Regions from separate parts of the Streptomyces sp. NPDC053427 genome, predicted to be linked through region 1. Evidence: riboswitches for the same ligand, from Rfam matches in the RefSeq annotation. Region 1 holds a riboswitch; each other region holds the start of a gene.

Region 1 (5,605 bases):
CGCCGCAGGGGGCAGGCGTTACGGTCGGGATGTGCACGACACGCCAGACGCAGCCCGCCCCGACGCCGCGACCACCCCGGACGCCGACGCCCCCGCCGACCGCCCCGACGCCCCCGACGGCTGCCCCGTCGGCCGGCCCGAGCTGTTCACCTGGGAGTTCGCCGCCGACCCGTACCCCGCGTACGCCTGGCTGCGGGAGCATGCGCCGGTGCACCGGACCGCGCTCCCCAGCGGCGTCGAGGCCTGGTTGGTGACCCGCTACGGGGACGCGCGCCAGGCGCTCGCCGACGCCCGGCTCTCCAAGAACCCGGTCCATCACAGCGAGTCGGCACACGGCAAGGGCAAGGTCGGCATCCCCGGTGAGCGCAGCGCCAACCTCATGACGCATCTGCTCAATATCGACCCGCCCGACCACACGCGCCTGCGCCGCCTCGTGTCCAAGGCGTTCACCCCGCGCCGGGTCGCGGCCTTCGCCCCGCGCGTACAGGAGCTGACCGACCGCCTCATCGACGGCTTCGCGGAGCGGGGGGAGGCGGATCTGATCCATGAATTCGCCTTCCCCCTCCCCATCTACGCGATCTGCGATCTGCTCGGCGTACCGCCCGAGGACCAGGACGACTTCCGCGACTGGGCGGGCATGATGATCCGGCACGGCGGGGGGCCGCGCGGCGGAGTCGCCCGTTCCGTGAAGAAGATGCGCGGCTATCTCGCCGAGCTGATCCATCGCAAGCGCGAGTCCCTGGGGGAGCGGCCGGAGGCCGACGAGGACCTGATCTCCGGGCTGATCCGGGCCTCGGACCACGGCGAGCACCTCACCGAGAACGAGGTCGCCGCGATGGCGTTCATCCTGCTCTTCGCCGGCTTCGAGACCACCGTGAACCTCATCGGCAACGGCACCTACCAGCTGCTCCGCCACCCCGCCCAGCGCGAGCTGCTCCAGAAGTCGATCGCGGCGGGCGACCCGGACCTGCTCGCCACCGGCATCGAGGAACTGCTGCGGTACGACGGTCCCGTGGAGCTGGCCACCTGGCGGTTCGCGACCGAGGAGCTGACGCTGGGCGGGCAGCGGATCGCCGAGGGGGACCCGGTCCTGGTGGTGCTGGCCGCCGCCGACCGCGACCCCACGCGCTTCGCCGAGCCGGACGTCCTCGACCTCACCCGGCGTGACAACCAGCATCTCGGTTACGGACACGGCATCCACTACTGCCTGGGCGCACCGCTCGCCCGGCTGGAGGGGCAGGCGGCCCTCGCGACGCTGCTGACGCGCCTTCCGGACATCCGACTTGCCGCGGAACCGGGCGATTTGCGCTGGCGCGGCGGGCTCATCATGCGCGGACTGCGGTCGCTGCCGGTGGAGTTCACGCCGGAGGCTTCCGCGGAGCGGGCCTGACCAGCAGATACCCGTGTGGTGACGGAGGGTCAGTTGCGTGACCTGCGCGTGATCTCGGCTACACCGACTTGTGACTACCCGTGACCCCGGCTACCTTTCGATCCACCGAATCGGCCAGGGGTTCGACGGGGCGTACGCGTTCGCCGTACGGGTCCGCCGTACCGCGCCGGCTCGGAGACAACTCCAGCACGTCATCCGCCGCTCGAAAGGCAACTGCATGCGCTCCGGGAACGGCCGACATCGTCGCCCCCGTCAGGCACCGGCCCTCTTTGTCGCGGCGGGAGTGACCGGCGCCGGCCTCGCACTGCCGCTGCTCGGCGCGAGCGGTGCGCACGCCGCCGACACCGCGACCTGGGACAAGGTCGCGCAGTGCGAGAGCGGCGGGATGTGGAGCGCCGCCTCCGGCAACGGCTTCTACGGCGGCCTCCAGCTGACCCAGGAGATGTGGGAGCAGTACGGCGGGACCGCGTACGCCTCGCGCCCGGACCTCGCCAGCCGCGCCCAGCAGATAGCCGTCGCCGAATCCATCCTCGACGACCGCGGCCCGGACGCCTGGCCGAGCTGCGCGGTGAACGCGGGGCTGACCAAGGACGGCCGGGCGCCGGAGGTCAACCCGGGCAGCACGAGCACCCCGCGGCCCAAGCCGTCGGACACCGCTGACCCGGACGATCCGTCCGGCCCGTCCGACGAACCCTCCGACGGCCCCTCCGACGAACCCTCCGGCGGCGACGCCGACGACGCGACGCCGTCCCCGTCGGCCCCGGACGCGACGGACCCCGGTGACCCGTCCGGCCCCTCCGACCCGTCCGACCCCTCCCGTGCGGGCGACGAGGACGGCCGTCAGGACGGCGACGGCGGCCCCGCCGCACCGGAGACCCCCGCCAAGGGCAAGCATCGCGGCGGCGCCGACGAGAGCCCGGGTGGCAAGGGCGACGGCGAGGGCGGCAAGGGCGGCAAGGGTGCGGGCGACGCCGACCGGCCCGCCGGCCGCCACGCCTCCCGCGGCGGCGACGACCACCGCACGGACCCCGGCGCGGAGCCCGGCGCGGACTCCGGTGCGGACCCGTCCGCCCCCGCCAGCGACTACACCGTCCGCCGCGGTGACACCCTGTCAGCCATCGCCCAGGCCCACGATCTGCCGGGCGGCTGGCCCGCGCTCTACGAGCGCAACGAGAAGGTCGTCGGGGTCGACGCGGACCTGATCCGCCCAGGTCAGCTGCTCGATCTCGGGCACGCGAAAGGGTAGTTACCGCCAGTTCGTCCCTTTTGGCGAAAGTGAGACAAGCGTCTCGTTCCGGGGTGCGGTGTCCGGCTCGTCGGCCGGATTCCGCACCCGGGCCCACCTGCGGAAATATGCGCCTCCGATGATCAAAAACGGTCAACTTGGTTCAGATAGTGGGGTTTGAACACCAAGAGGATTACTGATTACGGTCAGGACCGCTCGCAAAGCGGGCCCTTCGATCACACGCCGAATCCTGCCGGTGATCGCAGGCAGTCGACGCGCAAGCGCCGAAGGCAGGAGCGGGGGACCCAAGGTAAGTGCCGGCCCCACCCGTGAAAGCGGGTCAACCGGCTTGGGGTGAAGCCGTGTGTGCAGCACACACGGCCGGGCAACTCACATGGCCCGAACCCGACAGCTCACCTCGCAGGCGTCGGTGAGGAAACGAACGCACATGCTGAACAAGGGCAAGCACCGTCGTCCGTCCAAGGCCGTCCGCATCGCCACCCTCGCCGGTGTCGCCGGTGCCGCCGTCGCCGTCCCGATGATGGGCGCCACCTCCGCCTCCGCCGCGTCCGTCGCCACCTGGGACAAGGTCGCCCAGTGCGAGTCCGGCGGCAACTGGTCGATCAACACCGGCAACGGCTACTACGGCGGCCTCCAGTTCTCGAACTCCAGCTGGGCCGCCGCCGGTGGCACCCAGTACGCGGCCCGCGCCGACCTGGCCACCAAGGCCCAGCAGATCGCCGCCGCCGAGAAGCTCCTCGCCATCCAGGGCCCGGGCGCCTGGTCCTGCGCCGGTGCCGGCAACCTGACCGCCGGTGGTCCGTCCCCCGACCTCGACACCTCCACCAAGGCCGAGGTCAAGAAGGCCCAGCCCGCGCCGAAGCAGACCCAGCCGGCCCCGAAGCAGGAGCAGGCCCCGAAGCAGGAGAAGGCCAAGCCGGCCCCGCAGAAGCCGCACGGCCACGGCAACTACACCGTCAAGTCCGGTGACACCCTCGCCAAGATCGCCAAGGCGCACGGCACCACCTGGAAGTCGGTCTACGCGAACAACAAGTCCGTCATCGGCGGCAACCCGAACCTGATCTTCCCGGGCCAGCAGCTCAGCATCTGAGCCGTCCCCCACCGGGACCCCGCGGACCCGGCGACGGGCCCGCTTCCCCCGAGCCGGCCCCGCCCGGCGCGCTTCCCCCCCCAGCGCGCCGCGGCGGGGCTTCTCCATGCGCCGGGCGGGCGTCACTCCTTACGCCCCGCCGCACCCCGATCCGCACCCCCTTCCGGTACCACCCCGCCCACCAGCGGCTTCCCGCGTTTTCCCCGTTCGGCGAACAATGCACCCAAACATCCCGTGAACTGGGCATCTGGGCACCTTTTCGTCCCACGGAGCGGGCCGACGGCAAGCGGATCTGCCCGGGGCCGTTAGGCTCGTGCTGCAGAACTCCAGACACCCCTGAAGGAGACAACGTGCCGTCCATCGACGTCGTCGTAGCCCGCGAAATTCTCGACTCGCGAGGTAATCCCACGGTCGAGGTCGAGGTCGGCCTCGACGACGGCAGCACCGGCCGTGCCGCCGTGCCGTCCGGCGCCTCGACCGGCGCCTTCGAGGCCATCGAGCTCCGCGACGGTGACCCGAACCGCTACCTCGGCAAGGGCGTCGAAAAGGCCGTCCTGGCCGTCATCGAGCAGATCGGCCCGGAGCTCGTCGGCTACGACGCGACCGAGCAGCGGCTGATCGACCAGGCGATGTTCGACCTGGACGCCACCGACAACAAGGGCTCCCTCGGCGCCAACGCCATCCTGGGCGTCTCCCTCGCCGTCGCGCACGCCGCCTCCGAGGCCAGCGACCTCCCGCTGTTCCGCTACCTCGGTGGCCCGAACGCGCACGTCCTGCCCGTCCCGATGATGAACATCCTGAACGGCGGCTCGCACGCCGACTCCAACGTGGACATCCAGGAGTTCATGATCGCCCCGATCGGCGCGGAGTCCTTCTCCGAGGCGCTGCGCTGGGGCGCCGAGGTCTACCACACCCTCAAGAAGGTCCTGAAGGCCAAGGGTCTGGCCACCGGCCTGGGCGACGAGGGCGGCTTCGCCCCGAACCTCGGCTCCAACCGCGAGGCCCTCGACCTCATCCTCGAGGCCATCAAGGAAGCCGGTTACGCCCCCGGCCAGGACATCGCGCTCGCCCTGGACGTCGCCGCCTCCGAGTTCTACAAGGACGGCAAGTACCAGTTCGAGGGCAAGGACCGCTCGGCCGCCGAGATGACCGAGTACTACGAGGAGCTGGTGGCGGCCTACCCGCTGGTCTCCATCGAGGACCCGCTGTTCGAGGACGACTGGGCCGGCTGGAACGTCATCACCGAGAAGCTCGGCGCCAAGGTCCAGCTCGTCGGCGACGACCTCTTCGTCACCAACCCCGAGCGCCTCGCCCGCGGCATCGAGGAGAACTCCGCCAACGCCCTCCTGGTCAAGGTCAACCAGATCGGCTCGCTGACCGAGACCCTGGACGCCGTCGAGCTGGCCCAGCGCAACGGCTTCAAGTGCATGATGTCGCACCGCTCCGGTGAGACCGAGGACGTCACCATCGCCGACCTCGCCGTCGCCACCAACTGCGGCCAGATCAAGACCGGCGCCCCGGCCCGCTCCGAGCGCGTCGCCAAGTACAACCAGCTGCTGCGCATCGAGGAGATCCTCGACGACGCGGCGGTGTACGCGGGCCGCTCCGCCTTCCCGCGTTTCAAGGGCTGACGGCTCAGGGCACACGGCCGACGGCCGAGTGCTCCGGTCTTCCCCGCGTCCCCGGCAACGGTCCCGTACCGTTGCCGGGGACGTACGTGGTTACGGCGTCCGGACGACGGAAGGGGAGGCGACGTGCCCGCGGACCGGTTCTCGACCGCGACCCGGCTCAAGGCGCTCGGTGCTGTGCTTGTCGAGTCCGGAGCGGCCGCCCGCGTCTACCGCGCCCGCCCGCCCCGCCGCAACCGCCTCACCGGCCG
Region 2 (5,605 bases), on a different contig from region 1:
GTGCAGAACAGCGCGGACAGATCGCTTCCCTATTGCTCTCCACGGATTGAGTGAGCCGATGACAGCAATCGCAACGCGGCAAGAATCCGAGCGTGCAGACAGACCCGCGGAGTTCGACCGAACCGGCTTACAGCACTCTGCCGCAACAATGTCGCGCGGCTCTTCGGCTGCATCGGGGAAGCCGAGGTCGCGCACCTCCGGGCCGTAAAGTAAAAGAGAGTTGTCCCTGATAAGGAGGGTGTACCGATGGTCAAAGTTCCCACAGCAATAGTGGCCGCAGGCGGGATTGTCGGTGGTTACGGCGTGGCCCGTTGGACCAAGAAGCGGGCGTTGGGCGGGGTGGCATTGGCCGCGGCCGGCGCGGTGGCGGCCAAGGGGTGGCAGGAGAAGGCCGGGGGGAAGGCAGCGGCCGCCTTGAGTGGGGCCTATGTGGCGGCATTTGCCGGGTCGCATCCCCTCGCCAAGAAAGTCGGGGCCTGGCCTGCGGTGTTTGCGGTGGCGGGTGGGGTGGCGCTCGCGTCGTGGGTGGCGGTGGACCGGCGGGGATAGGGCGGCCGACGCGCATACGGGGGCGGCCGTCCGGGCCGGCCCCGTATGCGCGGTGCGTCGGTCAGGACGTCACGCCGAAGCCTCGTTCAGGAGGGCCAGTTCAGCCTCCGTGAGAGTCAGCTCGCCAACCGCCAGCAACGCCGGAAGCTGGGCCACCGTGCGGGCGCTGGCGATCGGGGCGGCGACCGTGGGCTGGGCGGCGAGCCAGGCGAGGGCGACGGTGGCGACTTCGGCTCGGTGGGCGGCGGCGACGGTGTCGAGGGCCGCCAGGACGCGCAGGCCGCGGTCGGTGGACAGGTGCTGCGCGGCGCCTTCGGAGCGGGCGCTGTCGACGGTGTTGCCCGGGCGGTACTTGCCGGTCAGGAAGCCGGAGGCGAGGGCGAAGTACGGGACCGCGGCCAGGCCGTGGCGGGCGGCCACGTCGGCGAGTTCGCCCTCGTAGGTGTCGCGGGAGACCAGGTTGTAGTGGGGCTGGAGGGCCACGTAACGGGCCACGCCCTCGCGGGCGGAGAAGGCCAGGGACTCCTCCAGCCGCTTCGCCGAGATGTTGGAGGCGGCGATCTCGCGGACCTTGCCGGCCCGGACGAGGTCGTCGAGGGTGGTGAGGAATTCCCCGACCTCGACGGACTCGTCGTCGAAGTGGGTGTAGTAGAGGTCGATGTAGTCGGTACGCAGGCGGGTGAGGGATGCGTCGACCGCGGCCTTGATGGTGGCGGCGGACAGCCCCTTGAGGTGAGGGTTCGAGGGCGCGCCCACCTTCGTGGCGATGATGACGTCGGAGCGATTGCCGCGGGAGGCCAGCCAGTTGCCGATGACGGTCTCCGACTCACCGCCGTTGTTCCCGGGGGCCCAGGCCGAGTAGACGTCGGCGGTGTCGATGAAGTTGCCCCCGCCGGCGACGTACGCGTCGAGTACGGCGAAGGACTCGGCCTCGTCCGCCGTCCAGCCGAAGACATTGCCGCCGAGGGACAGGGACGAGACGGAGAGCGAGCCGAGGGGTTTGCGTATCGCAGTCATGCGATTCTGCAACGTTGGGGAGCGGGGGGTTATTCCCGGGCGGGGGCTATTCCCGGGCGGCCGCTCCCCCTTCCAAGGGAGCCGGCCCCACCCAGGGACGCCGGCCCCTCCCCCCGGTACGTCAGACGTTCACCCCGTGGTCCCGCAGCCACGGCATCGGGTCGATCGGGTCGCCGGCTCCCGGGCGGACCTCCAGGTGGAGGTGCGGGCCGGTGACGTTGCCGGTGGCGCCGACGCGGGCGATGACATCGCCGGTGTTGACCTTGCCGGAGGTCTTCACCATGGAGGACAGGTGGCAGAACCAGAGCTCGGTGCCGTCGTCGAGGGTGAGGACGAGGCGGTAGCCGTACGAACCGGCCCAGCCCGCCTGGGTGATGGTGCCGGAGTGAACTGCCTTGACGGGAGTGCCGGTCGGTGCGGCGAAGTCCTGTCCGGTGTGGTCCGCGGCCCAGCGGTCGCCGGCCTGGCCGAAGCTGGCGGTGAGGGTGAAGGAGGTCACCGGGGTGATGAAGCTCTTGGCCAGTTCGGCGAGGCGTTCGGCCTCCGCCTTTCTGCGGGCCGCCTCCGCCGCCTCGCGCTTGGCCTTGAGCTCCGCCGCCTGCTTGGCGGCCGCGGCCTTCTCGGCCGCCTCGTGGTGCGCGGCGGCGGCCTTCGCGGCCTGATCGACGGCGGCCGATTCGGCGGCGTCGCGGGCCTCCTGCTCGGCGGCGCCCTGCTGCGCGTCGGCCTGCTGGAGGATGCGGTGGCGCAGCGCCTCGCCGGCGCCGGTGCCCTGGGCCGCCTCGTGCCGGGTCAGGCCCGCCTGGGTGAGAGGGCCGGCGGCGGGCGCGGAGTCGGCGTCCGCGGCGGAGTGCGACGGCCCGGAGTCGGATATGAGGCCGCCGATGCCGGGGAGGGACTCGGCGTCCGGCAGATTCTCGGCGATGTCGTGGGCCATGCCGCCGATGTCGGGCATCGAGATCGGGACCGGCGGGCGGCCCTCGGCCGTGGCCATGCCGCCCGCGCCGACCGCCGCGATGACGCCGACGCCCAGGACCGTACCGCTGCGCGCGAGTCCGCTGCCGCGCTGCTTGGCCACCCGGTGCTTGCCGCGGACGGAGCGGACGGACTCCTCGGTGGGGTTCCACTCCTCCCACGGTCCCTCGCCGTCACGCGCGCCGTCGCGTTCGCGGTCGCCGCCCTGGTAGACGACACCGGAGCCGTCGAAACGGCCTTCGTCGTCGAACGGATCCCGGTGATCGAGGTCGCCGGCGGACGGAGCCTCGGGGGCAGGCCTGTTGGACGCCACGGGGGCGCACTCCTTTCCTTCCTTCACGCCTACCGGGTTAGCTGACGGGTTCGGAGCAGGAAGGTCTCCTACGGGCGCCTCTGGTGGGAGGCGTCCGATTCACCCCAAGGTGGTGGTTCCCCGGTTCCCTCGGTGCAGTTCATGCATGCCGTGCGGATGGTGCAGACGGTGCACAGGTGCGAATCGCGCGGAGCCAGCGGTCATGTGGGGCGGTGCCGGTCGGCGCTGTTCAGTGCCCACTGGCGCCCGTCGTGCACATGCGCTCGGTCCGTACGGGTGGTCCTGCGTGCCGTGATGACGTGCGTGACGTGCATGGCGTGCGCTTGCGGGATTCGGCGTCGGCGCGCGGTGCCGCCTCTTGCGACGGCTGGGACGACCGCGCTCCGTTATCGGACAGTAATAGAGACCACGGTCGTTTTCCAAGCCTTCCGGGGAATCCGTATGCGCTCCGGATGAGCTTTGGCGTGGACTTTTTCGCCCACGGCGGGAACAAAGCGGGCGACTTGACCGGGATTCAGTAAACGATCTTCCGGTGATTGTGCGTCAGTTGTTATGCGGAGGGGTGCCCGCCCATTACGGAGCGTGAGAGCAGTAACGTCGGATCATGGTCGTCAACGTGGTCAACGTCGTGAACAGCGCGCAGACAGTGGCGGATCGGTACCGGGAGTTCTCCTGGAACCAGGCGCGGGGACGGTCCGACGCCCACGCGGAGTTGACCGCCCGGATCAGCCACGACGCGGAGTTCTGCGACCTGTTGTCGGGATCGCTGCCGGCCGGGAACGCCCAGCGGCCCACCCTCCTCCTGGCCGCCGTCCGCTACCTCGACGGGCCGCACGCCGAGCTGGGACCGCGCGACGAGACGGCGTACGGACGCTGGCGCGAGTGGACCGTCCGGCACTGGGACGAGGTCCGTGCCGTCATCATGGGGCGCGCCGAGCGGACCAGTGACCCGGCGCACTGCGCCACGCTGCTGCCGCTCCTCGCCCGCCTGCCGCAGCCGCTGGCGCTGCTGGAGGTCGGGGCGGGGGCGGGACTGTGCCTGCAGCCCGATCGGTACCGGTACCGCTACGAGGGGGACGGCGCGGGCCACGGGACGGAATGCGGGGCGCCCGGGAGCCCGGTGACGTTCGTGTGCCGGACGAGCGGCGCCGGTCACGGCTCCGTCCCCGCCGCGCCGCAGGCCCCCACCCGCCTCCCCGACATCGCCTGGCGCGCCGGCATCGACCCCGACCCGCTCGACCCGGTCGCCGACCGCGACGACCTCCGCTGGCTCCAGTCCCTGCTCTGGCCCGGGGACGGGTACGGGGGCCACAGCGCCCACGGCTTCCACGGCCGGAACCGCGCCGACCGGCTCGCGGCCGCCGTGGAAGCCGTACGCCCCGCGCCCCGCCCCCGGATCGTGCGCGGCGATCCCCTCGACGCGCTGCCCGCGCTGGCCGCCGAGGCCCCGCCCGAGGCGACGCTGGTCATCTTCCACACGGCCGCCCTGGCCTCCCTCCCGCTCGCCCGCCGCGAGGAGTTCGCCGCTCTCGTACGGTCGCTGCTCGCCGAGCGGGACGGCCCCGGCCACTGGGTCTCCCACGAGCACCACACCGTCCTGCCCTGGATCACCGCCCCGGCCCACCGGGCCCTGCGCCCCGAGGACGCCCGGCTGCTGACCCTCGCGCTGGACGAGCGCCCGGTCGCCCTCACCGGCCCGGACGGCGAGAGCCTGCACTGGCTCCCCGAGGTCGCGCCGGCCGGATGAACTACTCCCCCAGCGGCCGCTGCACCGCCAGCAGCGCCATGTCGTCCGCCTGCGCCCCGCCCGTATGCCGGGCGACGTCCGCGGCCAGGGTGTCCAGGAGGGCGTCCGGCCCGGGGAAGTGGCGGCCGCGCAGCCGGTCGGGCGCGTCGTAGAAGCAGCCGGTCCGGTCCCTGGCCTCGGTCACACCGTCCGTGAACAGCAGCAGCAGCGAACCGGCCGGGAAGAACGTCTCGTCCACCCGGTCCGGCCACCCGGCGACGTCGCTCATCCCCAGCGGCAGCGCGGGCGAGGCGGGGGGCAGTTCGCACAGCCCGCCGTCGGGGGAGAGCAGCAGCGGGGCCGGATGGCCGCGGTTGAGGAGGCGCAGGACGGAGCGGGTGCCGGACGGGATCTCCACCAGAACGGCCGTGGTGAACCCCTCGAACTGGTCCAGCCCCGCGCGCCGCCCGCCCTCCCGTTGCAGCGCCCGCTCCAGCCGGCCCGCCACCGCCTCCAAGGTGGCCTCCTGTTCGGCCGCCTCCCGGAAGGCTCCGATGACGATCACCGCGGCCTCCACCGCCTCCAGCCCCTTGCCCCGGACATCGCCGACGATCAGCCGTACGCCGTGCGGGGTCTCCTGCACCGCATAGAGATCGCCGCCGATGCGCGCGTCGGCCTGCGCGGCCACATAGCGCGCGGCGACCGCGAACCCGCCGATCCGGTCGGGCGGGGTGGGCAGCAGGGCCCGCTGGGCGGCCTCGGCGACATCGCGTACGGAGGCGAGGCGGGCGTCGCTGCGCCGGACGACCCGGTTGATGGCGAGCGCCAGGAAGGCGACGACCAGGACGGTCAGGGCCTCGGTGACGGACTGGGTGTTGTCCTGGGTGCTGTGGTACATGGCGATGAGGAACTCGCCCACGAGCGCCACCGCGACCGTGACGGCCGTACCGGCCAGGGAGTAGAGGGGCGCCGCGACCAGGGGAGCGGCGGAGAAGAACGGGGCGGCGGTGTACTGGGGCGGCGTG
Region 3 (5,605 bases), on a different contig from region 1:
GGATCGCTGAACGGCACCACGAGCTTCGAGCGCACCAACTACTTCGAGACCATGCCCGCCCATGAGCTGGAGCTCGCGCTCTGGCTGGAGGCGGACCGGATGGGCTCGCTGCTGACCGCGCTCGACGACGAGTCCCTGGAGAACCAGCGCGACGTCGTCAAGAACGAGCGCCGCCAGCGTTACGACAACGTCCCCTACGGCACGGCCTTCGAGAAGCTGACGGCCATGGCGTACCCGGAGGGCCACCCGTACCACCACACCCCCATCGGGTCGATGGCCGATCTGGACGCGGCCTCTCTGGAGGACGCGCGGGCGTTCTTCCGCACGTACTACGCGCCCAACAACGCCGTCCTGTCGATCGTCGGGGACATCGACCCCGAGCAGACGCTGGCCTGGGTGGAGAAGTACTTCGGTTCCATCCCCGCGCACAACGGCAAGCAGCCGCCGCGCGACGGTTCGCTGCCCGAGGTCATCGGCGGCGAGCTGCGCGAGGTCGTCGAGGAGGAAGTGCCTTCCCGTGCCCTCATGGCGGCCTACCGGCTGCCGCACGACGGCACCCGTGAGGCGGACGCCGCGGACCTCGCGCTGACCGTCCTGGGCGGCGGCGAGTCCTCCCGGCTCTACAACCGCCTGGTGCGCCGCGACCGCACCGCCGTGGCCGCCGGTTTCGGCCTGCTGCGGCTGGCCGGGGCGCCCTCGCTGGGCTGGCTGGACGTGAAGACGTCCGCCGGCGTGGAGGTACCCGCCATCGAGAGCGCCGTCGACGAGGAGCTGGCCCGCTTCGCCGCCGAGGGGCCGACCCCGGAGGAGATGGAGCGCGCGCAGGCCCAGTTGGAGCGCGAATGGCTGGACCGCCTGGCCACGGTCAGCGGCCGCGCCGACGAACTGTGCCGCTTCGCCGTGCTGTTCGGTGACCCGCAGCTTGCGCTGAGTGCCGTCCAGCGCGTCCTGGACATCACTCCCGAGGAGGTGCAGGCGGTCGCCGAGGCCCGGCTGCGCCCCGACAACCGCGCGGTGCTCGTGTACGAGCCCACCGAGCCGACCGCCCCGGCCGACCCGGCCGCCGACACCGAGAAGGAGGAGGAGGACCGGTGAGCGACTCCACCACCCGCGCAGATTCCGCCGCGACCGCCATGGACTTCCACCCCCAGCCCAAGGGCGGCGCGCCCAAGCCCTGGGCCTTCCCGGCCCCCGAGCGCTCCCAACTCGCCAACGGGCTCACCCTCCTGACCAGCCACCGTCCCGGCCAGCAGGTCGTCGCCGTCGAGATCAACCTCGTCGCCCCTCTGGAGGCCGAGCCGGAGGGCCTGGACGGCGTCGCCACGATCATGGCGCGCGCCCTGTCCGAGGGCACCGACAAGCACGACGCCGAGGAGTTCGCCGCCGAGCTGGAGCGCTGCGGCGCCACCCTGGATGCGCACGCCGACCACCCCGGCCTGCGGGTCTCCCTCGAGGTGCCGGTGTCGCGGCTGCCCCGCGCGCTCGGTCTGCTCGCCGACGCGCTGCGCGCCCCCGCCTTCCCTGACAGCGAGATCGAGCGGCTGGTACGCAACCGCCTCGACGAGATCCCGCACGAGCTCGCCAACCCGGCGCGACGGGCCGCGATGGCGCTGTCCAAGGAGCTGTTCCCGGCCACTTCCCGGATGTCGCGGCCCCGCCAGGGCACCGAGGAGACCGTCGAGCGCATCGATGCCGCGGCGGTCCGCGCCTTCTACGACGCCCACGTACGGCCCGCCACGGGCACCGCCGTCATCGTCGGCGACCTCACCGGCGTCGACCTCCAGGCGGCGCTCGCCGACACCCTGAGCGCTTGGAGCGGCTCCACCGCCGAGCCGCTGAAGCCCTCGGCGATCACCGCCGACGACACCGGCCGCGTGGTCATCGTCGACCGCCCCGGAGCCGTCCAGACGCAGCTGCTGATCGGCCGCATCGGCGCCGACCGGCACGATCGGGTCTGGCCCGCGCAGGTGCTCGGCACGTACTGCCTGGGCGGCACGCTCACCTCCCGGCTGGACCGGGTGCTGCGCGAGGAGAAGGGCTACACCTACGGGGTGCGCGCCTTCGGCCAGGTACTGCGCTCGTCGGCGGACGGCAGCGGCGCCGCCATGCTCGCCATCAGCGGGTCGGTGGACACCGCCTCCACGGGGCCGGCCCTCGAGGACCTCTGGCAGGTGCTGCGCACCCTTGCGGCAGAGGGGCTGACGGACGCCGAGCGGGATGTTGCCGTGCAGAACCTCGTCGGCGTCGCGCCGCTGAAGTACGAGACCGCAGCGGCCGTCGCCGGCACGCTCGCCGACCAGGTGGAGCAGCACCTCCCGGACGACTTCCAGGCGCAGCTGTACGCCCGGCTCGCCGAGACCGGGACGGTCGAGGCGACCGCGGCCGCCGTCAGCGCCTTCCCCGTGGACCGCCTGGTGACGGTCCTGGTGGGTGACGCCGCGCAGATCACGGAGCCCGTCAGGGAACTGGGCATCGGCACGGTGACGGTCGTCGGCGGCTGACCCCCGCCGGCTGACTGCCGGTCAGGTACCGGCTGGGGAATCCGGCCGGCCGTGAAGCGACAGAGCGGCTCCCGTGGTGCACGTCCACCACGGGAGCCGCCGTATGTCCGGATTGTTGCGGCTGGTTGCCCGGTGTCCTTGTGGCGTACGGCACAAAGCGCCGGTTCTGTTTGCCGATTGAAAGATGTCCCGATTAGCGTCGGTCCGACTGTTCGTCACAGGTCCGCCACAACAGTGGCACCGGACAGTCATCGCCGAGTCCCCGTACGGCGCGAGCCAGGGGAGCCGGGGACCCACACGTCCCCTGGGGTGAATCGGGTCCCTCTCCGGAGGAGCCCGTAGGAGACCTTCCTGCTCCGAACCCGTCAGCTAACCCGGTAGGCGAGAAGGAAGGAAAGGACAAGCCACCAGATGGCGTTCACCCGTGCCACCGGGAAGCATCGTCGTGCCAGCCGCACGGCTCGTACGACCCGCAAGTTCGCCGGCATCGCCACCCTCGCGGCCTCCGGCGTCGTCGCCTCCGTCGCCTCGCCGGCGCTGGCCGCCACCGGCGAGACGCACGCCGAGGACACCGGCCTGCGGCAGGCCGTCGTGATGGGCGACGAGCTCGCCAGCCGCGTCGAGGCCCAGGCCGACGCGCAGCAGACGGCCGCCGAGGCCGCCGCGGTGCAGGCGAGGGCCGCGGCCGTGGCGAAGAAGGCGGCCGACGAGGCCCAGCGGCTCGCCGAGGCCGCCAAGAAGAAGGCAGAGGCGAAGGCCAAGGAGGAGCGGGAGGCCAAGGAGCGCGCGGCCCGCGACGCGGAGCGCAAGCGGCTCAACGCCTTCGTCGCCCCGATAGCCGGCTCCTACGTCTCCACCGGCTACAAGGCCTCCAGCGGCCTGTGGTCCTCCGGCAGCCACACCGGCATCGACTTCCACGCCGCCACCGGCACCTCCGTCCACACCGTCGGCTCGGGCACCGTCGTCGAGGCCGGCTGGGGCGGCTCGTACGGCAACAACATCGTGATCAAGATGCACGACGGCACGTACACCCAGTACGGCCACCTGTCGTCCATCGGGGTGTCGGTCGGTCAGACCGTCACTCCCGGCCAGCAGATAGGCCTCTCGGGTGCCACCGGCAACGTCACCGGTCCGCACCTCCACTTCGAGGCCCGCACCGGCCCCGACTACGGTTCGGACATCGACCCGATCGCGTACCTGCGCGCGCACGGCGTCGGCGTCTGACGCCCCACGCGTCCTGGTGGAGCCCCGGCCGACGGCCGGGGCTTCCGCGTATCCGGTGCGCGGCAGGCGCCGGCCGTCCCGCCCCGTGGCCAAAAAATATCCCTGAATTCCCGGAGCCCGTCGGAAATCTCGTCCCGGTCGAATAGAGTCACGGAAAACCCGCCGATCGGCGGAGTTTCCCGGGGATTACGGCGGAGGCACGGACGATGCGAGGCCATCTTTCCGCGCATGCGGTGTGCACGGCGATTCGCGACGACATTGTCTCCGGTGCGCTTGCGCCGGGGAGCCGGCTGATCGAGGAAATTCTCGCGGCCCGCTACGGCGTCTCCAGAGTCCCGGTCCGCGAGGCGCTGCGTACCCTGCAGTCCGAGGGCTTCGTCACCACCCGCCACCATGCGGGCGCCTGCGTCGCCGAGCCCACCGAGCAGGAAGCGGCCGATCTCCTGGACATCCGCGCCCTGTTGGAGCCGCTGGGCGCCGCCCGTGCCGCCGTCCGCCGCAGCCCCGCCCACCTGAAGGTGCTACGCGGTCTCGTACGGCTCGGCCGCGAGCGGGCCCGGCACGGTCACCCCGCGGACGTGCGCCAACTGGACGGCTGGTTCCACGAGACGCTCGCCCAGGCGGCCGGCAGCGCCAGCCTGACGGCGCTGCTCACCCAGCTGCGGCGCAAGATCGAGTGGATGTACACGGTGGAACTTCCCGCGCGGGCCGTCGACTCGTGGGACGAGCACGGTGCGGTGCTGGACGCGGTGGCCAAAGGGGATGCGGAGCGGGCCCGCGCCCTGATGGCGGCTCATGTCGAACGCTCCCTCCCGGTGTACCGGTTGCGCCGCCCCGCCGCACCCGCGGTGAGGGACGCGAAACGACCCGTCAACACGGCGCGTGCCCGCAATTAACATCCGGGCCGTATACAAAGGGGTAGGGAATTCCCGCCGGGGCGGGTGAGGGTGCCTGCCGTTCGCGATGCCGGTATTTCCGCCGTGCATTCCTGCCCCGATGTGCATTCCTGTCCGACGTACATTCTTGCCTGTCGTGTATTCCTGCCGCGAATAATCGGCGATCCATTATTTCGGCATGCCCGTACGGTGAATGCGGTTCAGTAAACCCGTGCAGCGAAAGTCCCGCAGCGAAACCGGCCCGCTGATGCCGCCCCCGGCAAAACGGCCCCGCGGCGGCAACCGTTTCCGGTCGCCGCCGCGGGGCCGCAGGCGGAGAAAACAGGGAATCCCGAGGGACCCGGACCGTCAGACCGTCTCGGGGAGCTCTTCCAGGCCCTCGGAGACGAGCTTCGCCAGGCGGTCGAGCGCGGCCTCGGCCCCTTCGGCGTCGGAGGCCAGCACGATCTCCTCGCCGCCCTGGGCGCCCAGACCCAGAACCGCGAGCATGGAGGCCGCGTTGACGGGGTTGCCATCGGCCTTGGCGATCGTCATCGGAATGCCGGCCGCGGTGGCCGCACGGACGAAGATCGAGGCGGGGCGGGCGTGCAGGCCCTCTGCCCAGCCGACATTGACGCGGCGCTCAGCCATTGGGGATGCCCTTCAAGTCGCGTGACAGTTGTCTAGACCATTCTCTCACGCTGCCGGGAGTGCTCCGGCGACGCTCCGGCAGCGCTCCGTTGGCATCGAGCGTACGCATGCCGAGCCGGTTGTCGGTGCCCCGCCGTACGCTTGTCCGCATGCAGACGCAGCCGCACCACGCGTACCCGACCCACTGGGAAGCCGACGTGGTGCTGCGCGACGGCGGCACGGCGCAGATCCGACCCATCACGCCCGATGACGCCGCACGGCTGGTCTCGTTCTACGAGCAGGTCTCGGACGAGTCGAAGTACTACCGCTTCTTCGCGCCCTACCCGCGCCTGTCCGACCGTGACGTCCACCGTT

The links. Region 1 has a riboswitch for cyclic di-AMP ahead of ACIGWZ_RS25080 (transglycosylase family protein). Riboswitches for the same ligand answer to the same signal wherever they lie in the genome.
Region 2: it holds a riboswitch for cyclic di-AMP, as region 1 does, so the genes downstream of both, ACIGWZ_RS38045 (M23 family metallopeptidase) here and ACIGWZ_RS25080 (transglycosylase family protein) in region 1, are expected to answer to the same signal.
Region 3: it holds a riboswitch for cyclic di-AMP, as region 1 does, so the genes downstream of both, ACIGWZ_RS36555 (M23 family metallopeptidase) here and ACIGWZ_RS25080 (transglycosylase family protein) in region 1, are expected to answer to the same signal.

Annotation. Positions count from the first base shown of each region.
Region 1 covers NZ_JBITYA010000009.1:113,206-118,810, reverse strand. The annotation lists gene ACIGWZ_RS25090 (cytochrome P450) at 32-1,390, shown strand; gene ACIGWZ_RS25085 (transglycosylase family protein) at 1,461-2,636, shown strand; cyclic di-AMP (ydaO/yuaA leader) riboswitch at 2,847-3,057, shown strand; gene ACIGWZ_RS25080 (transglycosylase family protein) at 3,064-3,726, shown strand; gene eno (phosphopyruvate hydratase) at 4,077-5,357, shown strand; gene ACIGWZ_RS25070 (septum formation initiator family protein) at 5,481-5,605, shown strand, end outside.
Region 2 covers NZ_JBITYA010000019.1:110,017-115,621, reverse strand. The annotation lists gene ACIGWZ_RS38055 (hypothetical protein) at 247-549, shown strand; gene ACIGWZ_RS38050 (aldo/keto reductase) at 619-1,566, opposite strand; gene ACIGWZ_RS38045 (M23 family metallopeptidase) at 1,688-2,854, opposite strand; cyclic di-AMP (ydaO/yuaA leader) riboswitch at 2,866-2,999, opposite strand; gene ACIGWZ_RS38040 (DUF2332 family protein) at 3,459-4,601, shown strand; gene ACIGWZ_RS38035 (PP2C family protein-serine/threonine phosphatase) at 4,603-5,605, opposite strand, start outside.
Region 3 covers NZ_JBITYA010000017.1:83,112-88,716, forward strand. The annotation lists gene ACIGWZ_RS36545 (M16 family metallopeptidase) at 1-1,095, shown strand, start outside; gene ACIGWZ_RS36550 (M16 family metallopeptidase) at 1,134-2,501, shown strand; cyclic di-AMP (ydaO/yuaA leader) riboswitch at 2,744-2,900, shown strand; gene ACIGWZ_RS36555 (M23 family metallopeptidase) at 2,913-3,725, shown strand; gene ACIGWZ_RS36560 (GntR family transcriptional regulator) at 3,932-4,621, shown strand; gene ACIGWZ_RS36565 (HPr family phosphocarrier protein) at 4,970-5,251, opposite strand; gene ACIGWZ_RS36570 (GNAT family N-acetyltransferase) at 5,401-5,605, shown strand, end outside.